Regions from separate parts of the Paenibacillus sp. FSL M7-0134 genome, predicted to be linked through region 1. Evidence: riboswitches for the same ligand, from Rfam matches in the RefSeq annotation. Region 1 holds a riboswitch; each other region holds the start of a gene.
What was found. Region 1 has a riboswitch for cyclic di-AMP ahead of NSQ58_RS07510 (TrkH family potassium uptake protein). Riboswitches for the same ligand answer to the same signal wherever they lie in the genome.
Positions count from the first base shown of each region.

Region 2: another riboswitch for cyclic di-AMP. It lies ahead of NSQ58_RS05030 (3D domain-containing protein); the one in region 1 lies ahead of NSQ58_RS07510 (TrkH family potassium uptake protein).
Region 3: another riboswitch for cyclic di-AMP. It lies ahead of NSQ58_RS05430 (C40 family peptidase); the one in region 1 lies ahead of NSQ58_RS07510 (TrkH family potassium uptake protein).

Region 1 is NZ_JBBOXV010000001.1:1,688,935-1,692,213, forward strand. It holds gene NSQ58_RS07505 (CPBP family intramembrane glutamic endopeptidase) at 1-728, opposite strand, end outside; cyclic di-AMP (ydaO/yuaA leader) riboswitch at 990-1,142, shown strand; gene NSQ58_RS07510 (TrkH family potassium uptake protein) at 1,552-2,892, shown strand; gene NSQ58_RS07515 (potassium channel family protein) at 3,000-3,279, shown strand, end outside.
Region 2 is NZ_JBBOXV010000001.1:1,142,403-1,145,681, reverse strand. It holds gene rsmA (16S rRNA (adenine(1518)-N(6)/adenine(1519)-N(6))-dimethyltransferase RsmA) at 1-113, opposite strand, end outside; gene rnmV (ribonuclease M5) at 121-666, opposite strand; gene NSQ58_RS05030 (3D domain-containing protein) at 813-1,961, opposite strand; cyclic di-AMP (ydaO/yuaA leader) riboswitch at 2,233-2,515, opposite strand; gene NSQ58_RS05025 (TatD family hydrolase) at 2,717-3,279, opposite strand, start outside.
Region 3 is NZ_JBBOXV010000001.1:1,247,528-1,250,806, forward strand. It holds gene NSQ58_RS05420 (4a-hydroxytetrahydrobiopterin dehydratase) at 1-232, shown strand, start outside; gene NSQ58_RS05425 (GNAT family N-acetyltransferase) at 311-817, opposite strand; gene NSQ58_RS05430 (C40 family peptidase) at 1,121-1,621, opposite strand; cyclic di-AMP (ydaO/yuaA leader) riboswitch at 1,627-1,764, opposite strand; gene NSQ58_RS05435 (hypothetical protein) at 2,041-2,868, opposite strand; gene NSQ58_RS05440 (M1 family metallopeptidase) at 2,880-3,279, opposite strand, start outside.

The DNA of each region.
Region 1 (3,279 bases):
GGGGCCGAAAAGCTTTGAGAGAAGGAGCGAACATCACCGTCTTCGAAAGTAAAAGCCAATGTAAGTACCGAGGCGCCGATTTTTTTATCGTCTACGGTATACTTTAATCCACCTTCTTTTTCAGTGGTGGCGAGCTTCAAGTCCGACGGCTTAAAACCAAAGCGCTTAACCCATACTGCGGCCGCCTGCTCCTTGGCTTCAAGCGTCATGCCGTCCTCAGCTACACGTATAAGCCTGTTACGTGCTTCTTCATCCGTAGAAATATCAGCCTGTGTGTAATTGGTACTGGAGGTGATCCGTTTAAAGCTAACGACCTTCCCAGTGGATAAATCCACATGAATTTGCAGTTTGCTTTTCGCTGAGGATTCAGGCAGATCAACCCGAAAGGTTTCGTAAGGGTAATTTTTCTTCCATGTACGGTCGTACTGTTGAAGCAGTTTTTCTCTAGATAAATAACCGTACAAATCTGTTTCGGCCTGATAGGTCACGACAGGCTCCTCTGACTGTGATTCAGTATAGCCCAACTCGGAGCGGGCAAAGTCCAATGCGTGTATGACCGCTTCTTGTTTGCTGATGACCTTTGCGTTCATTACTGATTCTGGACTCGGATTGCTAAGCGAGGGAATAAGCAATTGAAAGATAAAAAAGCAAATCAGGCCAATCCCGCCCAGCAAGCCTAATTTTTTGAAGTTGGCCGTGAGCACGACCGGTTTCCCGATAGGATTCATGAGTTTCCTCCTTAATCTGTAAATAAGAACATCCATTAAAGATATCATACTGCACAGGTTCCCGCCAACAGACCAGCGATATTCATGAAAATAGAGTGAAAGCACTTTAAAGTTCCAATAAAATAAGATAAGCTGCGATTAAACGATGCCCATTCGCAAAATAAAGCCAATTTCACGTTTTTTCGGCGAAATCGGTTTTGTGATCTGGATATAGAAGGATTATAATCTTGAGGCAATGCCTATAAAATACATAGGTAATGATATACAGTTGAGCCGAATTTCTATGAGAAAACGGGGGAACCATGTTACTGGGGTGAATTTTACAGCCGATCCTGCTGGATTGGATGTGTAAATAGGGCATACTGTGCTGCCCGAATCCGTCAGCTAACCTCGTAGGCTATGAGCAGGAACCAAGTCAGGCACTCGGTTTTCCGGTGTCTATTTTTGTGCGTATAAAAGTGTTTGGATTGGTTAGACCGCTGCGGGTGCAGATTATTCTTCCGATTGCTGTTATCCCCGGATTTTTTGATTGTATAACCCCTTTAATGGTTAAAATCCGGAGATAAAGGCAAACGCTTCGCTTCTTCAGAACAATTCTGCTCCCTTCGCTGCTGCCCGCCAATAGCACAGGGGGCAGAGTAGTGCTTGACATGCATTCTTCCTGTATTCAGGGAATGCTAATTATAGTTACTAAAGGTTTGGAAAAATCAAAAAAATTAGGGGCAACGACGATCGGAAGATCAAATGGAACGCGTAGCGGGCTTACACCGTTTTAAATCACTGTTTTTATAGTTTTAAGGATTAGGAGAGAAGTGATGAATAGATGAATCCCAATGCAAGCTGGCTCCGGCTTTCTCCACCGCAGATATTCGTTGCGGGTTTTGCCATTATCATTCTAATAGGTAGTTTATTGTTAATGCTGCCGATCTCCAATACAACAGGAAAGCCACTTGCGTTTATAGACGCTTTGTTTACTGCCGCTTCCGCGACCTGTGTTACAGGGCTTGTCGTAAAGGATACGGGGACCTTTTTTACAACCTTTGGTCAAGTTGTTATCGCTGCGCTCATTCAGATCGGCGGCCTGGGCTTTATGACTATGGCTACCTTGATCGCGCTGGTGTTCAAACGTCGGATTTCCTTACGGGAGCGCCTCATTTTACAGGAAGCGATGAATCAGACCTCTGTCGAAGGAATTGTCGGATTGATTCGTAAGGTGCTGCTGTACTCGCTGGTCATTGAGGGCGTATGTGCTGCAATATTTGCGATTCGCTGGTCGTTTGATATGCCTGTAGGCAGGGCGATTTATTTTGGGATTTGGCATGCCATCTCCATGTTTAACAATGCTGGTTTTGACTTATTCGGGCACTTTCGCAGCCTGACAGATTATGTATATGATCCGATTGTTAATTTTACAGCTATGTTCCTGATTATTTCAGGCGGCATTGGTTTTGTAGTGATGTCGGACCTGGCAGAATATCGCAAGCGCAAGAGACTTTCCTTGCATACTAAGGTGGTACTCAGCATGACGGGCGCTATGATTGTAGTCGGCACGCTCGTGATTTTTGTATTTGAGTTTACGAATCCAAAGACTCTTGGCTCGCTTGATTGGGGGGGGAAACTGCTGGGATCTTTATTCCAGTCCGTAACCCCTCGTACCGCAGGTGCCAATACACTGGACATTGCAGGCTTGCGGCAGGCTACGCAGTTTTTTATCATCATACTCATGTTTATCGGGGCTTCTCCTGGCTCTACTGGAGGCGGGATTAAGACCACAACATTCGCGCTGCTCATTGGAGCAGTGATTTCGATGCTACGGGGGCGTGAAGATATTGTGCTGTTCAGGTACCGACTTGCGCAGGGACGAATTTACAAGGCTTTGACCATTACACTGCTGGGGCTGCTGTTCGTGATCGGGGTGACCATGATTTTGTCGGCAACCGAAGATCATCATTTTCTGATGATCTTGTTCGAGACGGTGTCTGCGTTTGGTACAGTGGGGCTGTCGATAGGGCTTACACCTGATTTGACAGTCATAGGCAAGCTGGTGATTACCCTGACGATGTTTGCAGGTAGACTGGGGCCACTCACGCTAGCTTATGCACTGGGGCCGAAAAAGGGTAAAGAATTATATCGTCATCCGGAAGGCAAAATGATTATAGGATGAATCATTTCATGATATGTAGTATACATTTCGTGGGTTTAATTATTTCAGGATTTTTGTAAAATCCTCATTTATGAAATTGATTCAGATAAGGGAGTTTTCGAGTAGATATGAAAACGCAGCAGTTTGTAGTTATTGGCTTGGGACGGTTTGGCTCAAGCCTGGCTTTGCAATTGGTGGATATGGGGTGCGAGGTGCTAGGCATTGACCGGAATGAGGATGTTGTGGACAGTATGAGTGAGATGTTGACACATACTGTCGTTGCGGACGCTACCGATGAAGACTCATTGCGATCACTGGGCATCCGTAATTTCGATTGCGGCATTGTTGCTATTGGTGATGACATTCAGGTAAGCATCCTGACCGCCATTTTGCTGAAGGAGCTGGGTG
Region 2 (3,279 bases), 550 kb from region 1:
ATATTCTGATCAATCAGGAAATTTTGTCCCAAACTCTTTTTGAACGAAAAACCGTGCCGTTGAATAATTTCCTTCGTACGCCGCGGTGTTGCTATATCTTGAATCCCTGTCATACGGATATCACAATCCTTCACTTTCAATTTGTGCCAGCGCCCCGGCAAATTCCTCGCGGCTGATCTGAAATACAGAGAGCCGTTTATGTAGCTGCTTTCCGTTGCAATAACCAATACCCAGCACATTCCCTAAGGCCATACGGCGTGCAGCAGCATTGGGATGGGTGATGAGTCCAGCATCAATCAGGTCCGCCCACTCAATCAGCGGGTCGGCGCCTTCCACTGTCGTATGGACCCGTGCAAGAGCGTGTCTGATCGCTTCTGGTGAGGCATTCTCCACGCCAATATCTCCTTTGCGCGTCGCTTCTGCCTCGGGTATAAAGGCCTGCTTGCAGCCGGGTACCTTGGAAGCGATAATCTTACGGATGCGCTCCCCTGCATGATCGGGATCGGTTAAAATGATGACCCCCCGCCGCTCCTGCGCCAATGCAATTTTACGCAGCGTCATTTTATTAATGGCGGAGCCGCCAGTTTCTATCGTATCCGCATCAACAGCGCGGCGAATGGCCACCGTATCATCCCGGCCCTCTACCACGATCACTTCCTTGATCATTTGCGTTTCCCTCCACTGCTACACAGCAAGCTATATTTATCTTTCCCTGCTTTTGAAAACAAAATAAGAAGAGGATATCCTCTTCTTAGCATGGCATAACTATGTTGTTAATACTATCGCATTGCCCTCAACATACACAACCTGTTTTAGTTGATTTCAGGCTTTATCGGTCCGATAACATAAACGGTTTTACCGTGCTTACGACCAAATTGGTTGGCTCGGCTCAAACTCTCATAATACACATCGATTTTGTGGCCTTTAATCGCGCCACCGGTATCCTCCGCACGGCGGAAGCCCACCCCTTCGATATACACCCACCAGCCGATTGGAATTACACTCGGATCGACCGCGATGGTGCGTCCTTCCGTGACACGTGCGCCGGATGCAGTACGTGTACCGATACCTGGCTCCTGTGAGGAATACGCCGTCATGGAGACATTTTGTAAAACTTTGCTATATTTAAAATTGACGCCTGCTTTACGGACAGCACTGCCCGAACTAACCGTTGTTGCCTTAACCGCATCATTGGGACCGACGGAAGCAGCCAGAACGACCGGTTTTTTCTTCGTTCCTACTGCAATGACTTTATCCACACGGTTCTGTGCAACTTCCTTGTTAACCAGCTGTTTGGATACCAACTTTCCATCATGATATACCTTTTGAACGTGCTGGACGACCACACCCGATTTGCCGCTTTGAATGACCCGATTATCGCCTTTATAAAGACTCGGATCGGCCGTTTTGATGACCTGATAAGGCACCTGTTTTTTCTGTTCGACCTGCTGTTTCTTCACACGGACGATTTTTATGTCCATGTTAGACGAAACAGAGGCATCCAACGCAGGATAAACTTTATCCGTTGATGATAATTTATAGCCCGAGGTACGAATGGCACCTTCTACTGTATTTTCTGTTGTGTACAGCTTTTTCGTCTCATTGCCTGAAGATACTTTGACTTGATTGGCACGTTTAATGACTACGCGATCGCCATCCTGTATTGCTCCATTTAGCGGCATGGAAACTGTATCATGCGGCTGAAGTGAAATGGAATGCTCGCTCAGCAAATCTTGAAGCTTGGATTCCCGGGTTTCTACCGCAGACGCCTTGCCATCGATGACAAAAAAGACTTGTTTTTTAGATTGCGTGTACATCAGAATTGAAATCATAATCGTTAGCGCGATTAGAAAAATAGCAACCAAAGCAGCCTGGCGCACATTCTCTTGCTTCCAACGCAATACGTAAGACATGCTGGATGAGCGTGACTCATGGGTATCCTTTTTTTGGAAAATGCCCATTTCCTCCGTCCTCCTTACATAGCCCGCCGTCTGGAGTAAGACATAGTTGAGATTTGACGTGACTATAACAGATTTTCTACAAGACAAGCCCAAACTGCGACTGTCCTGCACCATGTACCCGTCTTCGCGGCATGCTGTCCTCCCCTGTTTAACCACAGTATGATGACAGATTTTCTTTTATTCACAACAAAAAAAGCCAGAGAAAGAGACTAGAGAGCTCTTTCGTGGCTTCCGGCATGTGTGAATATGCGGGAAAACTCATGCACGAGATGGCTTCTCTCTTGTTACGCTTACGGGGTTAGCTGTCGGGTTCGGACGTAGAGAGTCGCCCTAGCTTGGGTCAACCGCTCATGGCGGTCGCCTTCACATTCACCCCGAAGACCCAGAAAGAAATCGAAATACGGCTCCTCCACCTATTCAATCCCATCCGGGGAAAGAATTTCGGTCGAGCCGGCTGGCGGAAGAGACGTTCCCTTCTTGCACATATGCCGGACGTACTGTAAGCCATATCGGTTCCCCCGTTCCCTGTAAAAGGGACTCAGCGAGACTGGTTCATGAAATGACTTGTTGATGTTTACATTCAAACAACAATTCACTGAAAAGATGATATCCTGTTTCTATGCATGTTGTAAAGCAGGTTTCAAGTACATTTTTTAAAATATTCGGTTAAAATATTGTAATATTCTCGAGTTTCCTGCAACAAATTCATGATTAGCTTCGTCTATCTCTTTATTTTGATCGATTTCTTCACTTTTTCATTGAATGTCAAATCGTTCCAGGGCATTTTGGGTCGTTATTGACACTAATTCCTCCACTGTAATCCCTTTGATTTGGGCTGCAGCCTCTGCTACCAGTCTCACATGTGCAGACTCATTTCGCTTCCCACGAAACGGATGAGGCGTCAGATAGGGAGCATCAGTTTCAATGAGCAGACGGTCCAGCGGCACCTGTGCGAGCACCTCTTTTGGCTGCTTGGCATTTTTGAACGTTATTGGACCACCAAAGGAAAGGTGAAATCCCATATCCAGCACCATTTTGGCTGTCTCCCAGCTACCCGAAAAGGAGTGCATGACTCCTCCAATCTCACTCGCTTTTTCCTCGCGCAATATCCTAACAATATCTTCATGTGCATCCCGGTTATGAATAACAATGGGCATTTTGAGCTCACGAGCCAGACCAATTTGATTTCGAAACACCCGATGCTGAACATCCTTCGGTGATGTATCCCAATAATAATCCAGACCGATCTCTCCGATGGCTACAACCTTCTTATGACTGCATAACGATGCAATCCATTCTAAATCGCCCTCCTGCATTG
Region 3 (3,279 bases), 440 kb from region 1:
ACGTTGGATCGTTCGGAAATATAATTTTTCCAGTTTTATGAAAGGGATTGCATTCGTGGATGAAGTTGCCGCTATATCTGAAGCATTCAATCATCATCCATTTATTACGATTGATTACAAGACCGTGACTCTGCGTTTGACCTCTTGGGACGACGGCGGTATTATGGCCGTGGATATTAAGGAAGCCCAACAATATAATGAAGCTTTTGAAAAAATGCGCAGCAGTCATTGAGCTTGTAATGATCTGTCGTATGATGATAAAAGCGCCTTCGCTATACAACATCGCGGTTGTATGCCGAAGGCGCTTTTATCATAGAACCTGGGTTTGGTGCTCGGGACGATATACCATACAAAAAAACGGTTTTTTGCCATCGGGAGTCTGGCGTTCATAGGTATCTGTAAGCTCAAATCCAGCCGCCTTGTAAGCCCGGATAGCGCGCCCATTCCAAGTGAGTACCTCTAGATCAATTTCATTCTTCGGGTTGCGTCGTTGGGCTTCCTCTGCAATGGCACGGACAAAATCAGCGCCTTTGCCATGTCCGCATCTTTCGGGATGCATTCCAAGACCTAGCCGGGTCACACCGATCATAGGAAAATATTGAGCAAATCCCGTCAGCTTATTCTCTTCATCCAGTACGGCAACATATTGCTCTTGGCGAAGCGTGGGACTTCCAAATTCGACTTCAAGCGCCTTCATTTGTTCCCAGGGGAGCCAACCGTATATATTATAAGGTGGGTCATAGCGCCACTCACAGATTGCAGCCGCTTGATGCTCGTCCATCGGTACGATCCGATAGTTGGATATTGAGGCCGGCATGTGTTCCATCCTCCTTTTACAGGTACTTCAATCATTAACAACAGATTGTAGACAAGTTGCAGGGGAATGGCAAGCGTGTTTATTTCATACTCAAGTCGGGTATACATTCAATAAGAAGGAATTACTGCTCATATGCTCCCCCAGCGCTGACGGTAAAACCGACGATGTTCGCTAAAATTGAAACCTTTTGAGGCTTCAGTTCGTCAGTAATGATAATAATTGCTGATGTTGTGGACATAAAAAACCGCAATTCGATTCCGGCCAGAATCAAATTGCGGCTAGGGTTAGCTTGCTGTGCGTTAGTTATTCTACGTTGTCGTCATCAGGAATTTCTGAAGCTACAGAATGGTAAGCGTCTGTGCTCATAATTCTTTTTGCACCGACATAGCGGTTAGCGTAATAATTTTCGTTCAGTGAGCTAACTACTACACCACGTGAAGTCGAGGAGTGGGCAAATTTCCCTTCACCTACGAAGATACCTACATGGGAAATGCCTCTTCCTGTGGTGTTGAAGAACACCAGGTCTCCAGGTCTCATTTCATCGCGGGATACAGAAGATCCCATTTTGAATTGTGATCCGGATTGATGCGGAAGTTTAATTCCCAGTTTGTTGAATACATACATTGTGAAGCCGGAGCAATCGAATCCCTCGAGTGTAGTGCCTCCGCTTCTGTAGCTCGTTCCTTTGGCATCTTGAATGACCTGGTCCATCTTAGAGTCTGCATATGCACTGCCGCCACCGAATGTAAAAGATGTAAAGGCAATGGCAAGACCCATAGCTGCGATCGTTAGCTTCTTCTTCAAAAAAAATATACCCCTTCCAATGCCTGCGAGGTTAGCTTAAGGATTCGGTAGAAGGTTCCCCTATGACCACTCTGTTGCGAGATCAATTCACCCAAACTGGTTCCCCCGCTTCCTAGGTGCCAGGAATTAGGCTTAACTTAAGATGTGCACCTTGGAGAGCAGTATTCACAATAACGTTATTTTTGAGATAAAGGTTACAATAAAGATTACAAAGTTGTTACTATCAGTTCACTGCGATTATTGTAACAAAGACGGCTGGCTTTGGCAAATGTTTCATTGCAAAAAGTTACAAAAAAAATCTGCTCCTAATGTCCAAGGAACAGATGTTGTTAACAGTATTCAGTTATGTGTCGTTTGCGCGGATATGAATCAAGATTTTTCGACAGACGGAAATGAAGTAAAAAACATAAAGGCAGGGCTTAACTTCTACTGGAGATATCGGTATGCCATAGTCTGTACTGCGAACTGATATGCCACAGCCTGACCAGACTAGTAACAAAATGATACGATTGCTGGAGAATGAGCGCCAGCATGCCAGTCCAAATCATCGCCACGGTGCCAAATAGACCGAAGACCAGCAGCACACAAGCACCAAGCAAAAGAGATATACCGACAGCTGGAAGGAGCTGGCGAAAGAAGGCGAGCAGGGACGATAGTATGGCGTGACCACCGATAGTCCCCAGTTGCATATACAGGATGCACTGCCGAATGAACCATCCGTATGCCATCCATCCCATGACATAGGGCAACAAATGCAGCAGATAAGAGGAAGATTGAAGTGCTCCTGCTACAATAGGGTAGAGTCTCGGTACTACCCAAATGGCGGGAAGCAGCAGCAGTCCCAACTCGATGGTGTAATACAACAGCGACGACATGCCATGGCGTTTCATACCCTTGAAAAAGGACAGGCTTTGCGGTTCAGTCGCATCGGTATGCAGGCTTTGATATATTCCGGCTCTAATGAAGGGAGTGATCAGTATGCGTAGTACAGTCGCCCCTAGTAGTATCCACAAATACACATGTACTTCCCGGCTGTCCATCAGAGCAATCTGGCTCTCCATCCAAAACAAGGTCTGTCCCAGCTCGTTTTGACCCTGATCAGGATAACGGAGCAGTAGCGGGATAACGGCAGACTGCACCAGCCGATAGAGAAACACCCCCCACAGTAGTCGATACAGAAATAAAATGATAACGATATAGAATCGTATGCGCACCAGCGCCCAGCCCTCTTTTATAACAGTCCGCATCTATAGACACCTCACCATGACAGACTTCCAAGCAGTGTTTCTAACAGCTTGGTTACACTTACATTCCAACGGGTTTGTTGCTTTTCGTCCAATTCGGCTTTTAGGCTATTGTTAATGTGCTTGTTCTCCAGTGCAATGGTATATAGAGGATCAAGGGTTACATAGGAAACGGGAGAAGTACTTTTGATCCGAAAAGTTGTGCTTTTGCCCGCGCCGTCCCAAGCCTTGAATATCGTGGTACCATCCTTGAAGGTAAATTGGACAGGGATCTTGGGATAATCCGCCCCTTTTTTGCTGACCGTCACGACTGCTTCATATCCATTCTCCAGCTTGTGGTTCGTGATATGATCCACCGAAAAGTCCGCCATCTGGCCGTCATATACATACTGTTCAAAATAGTGGCTCCATGAG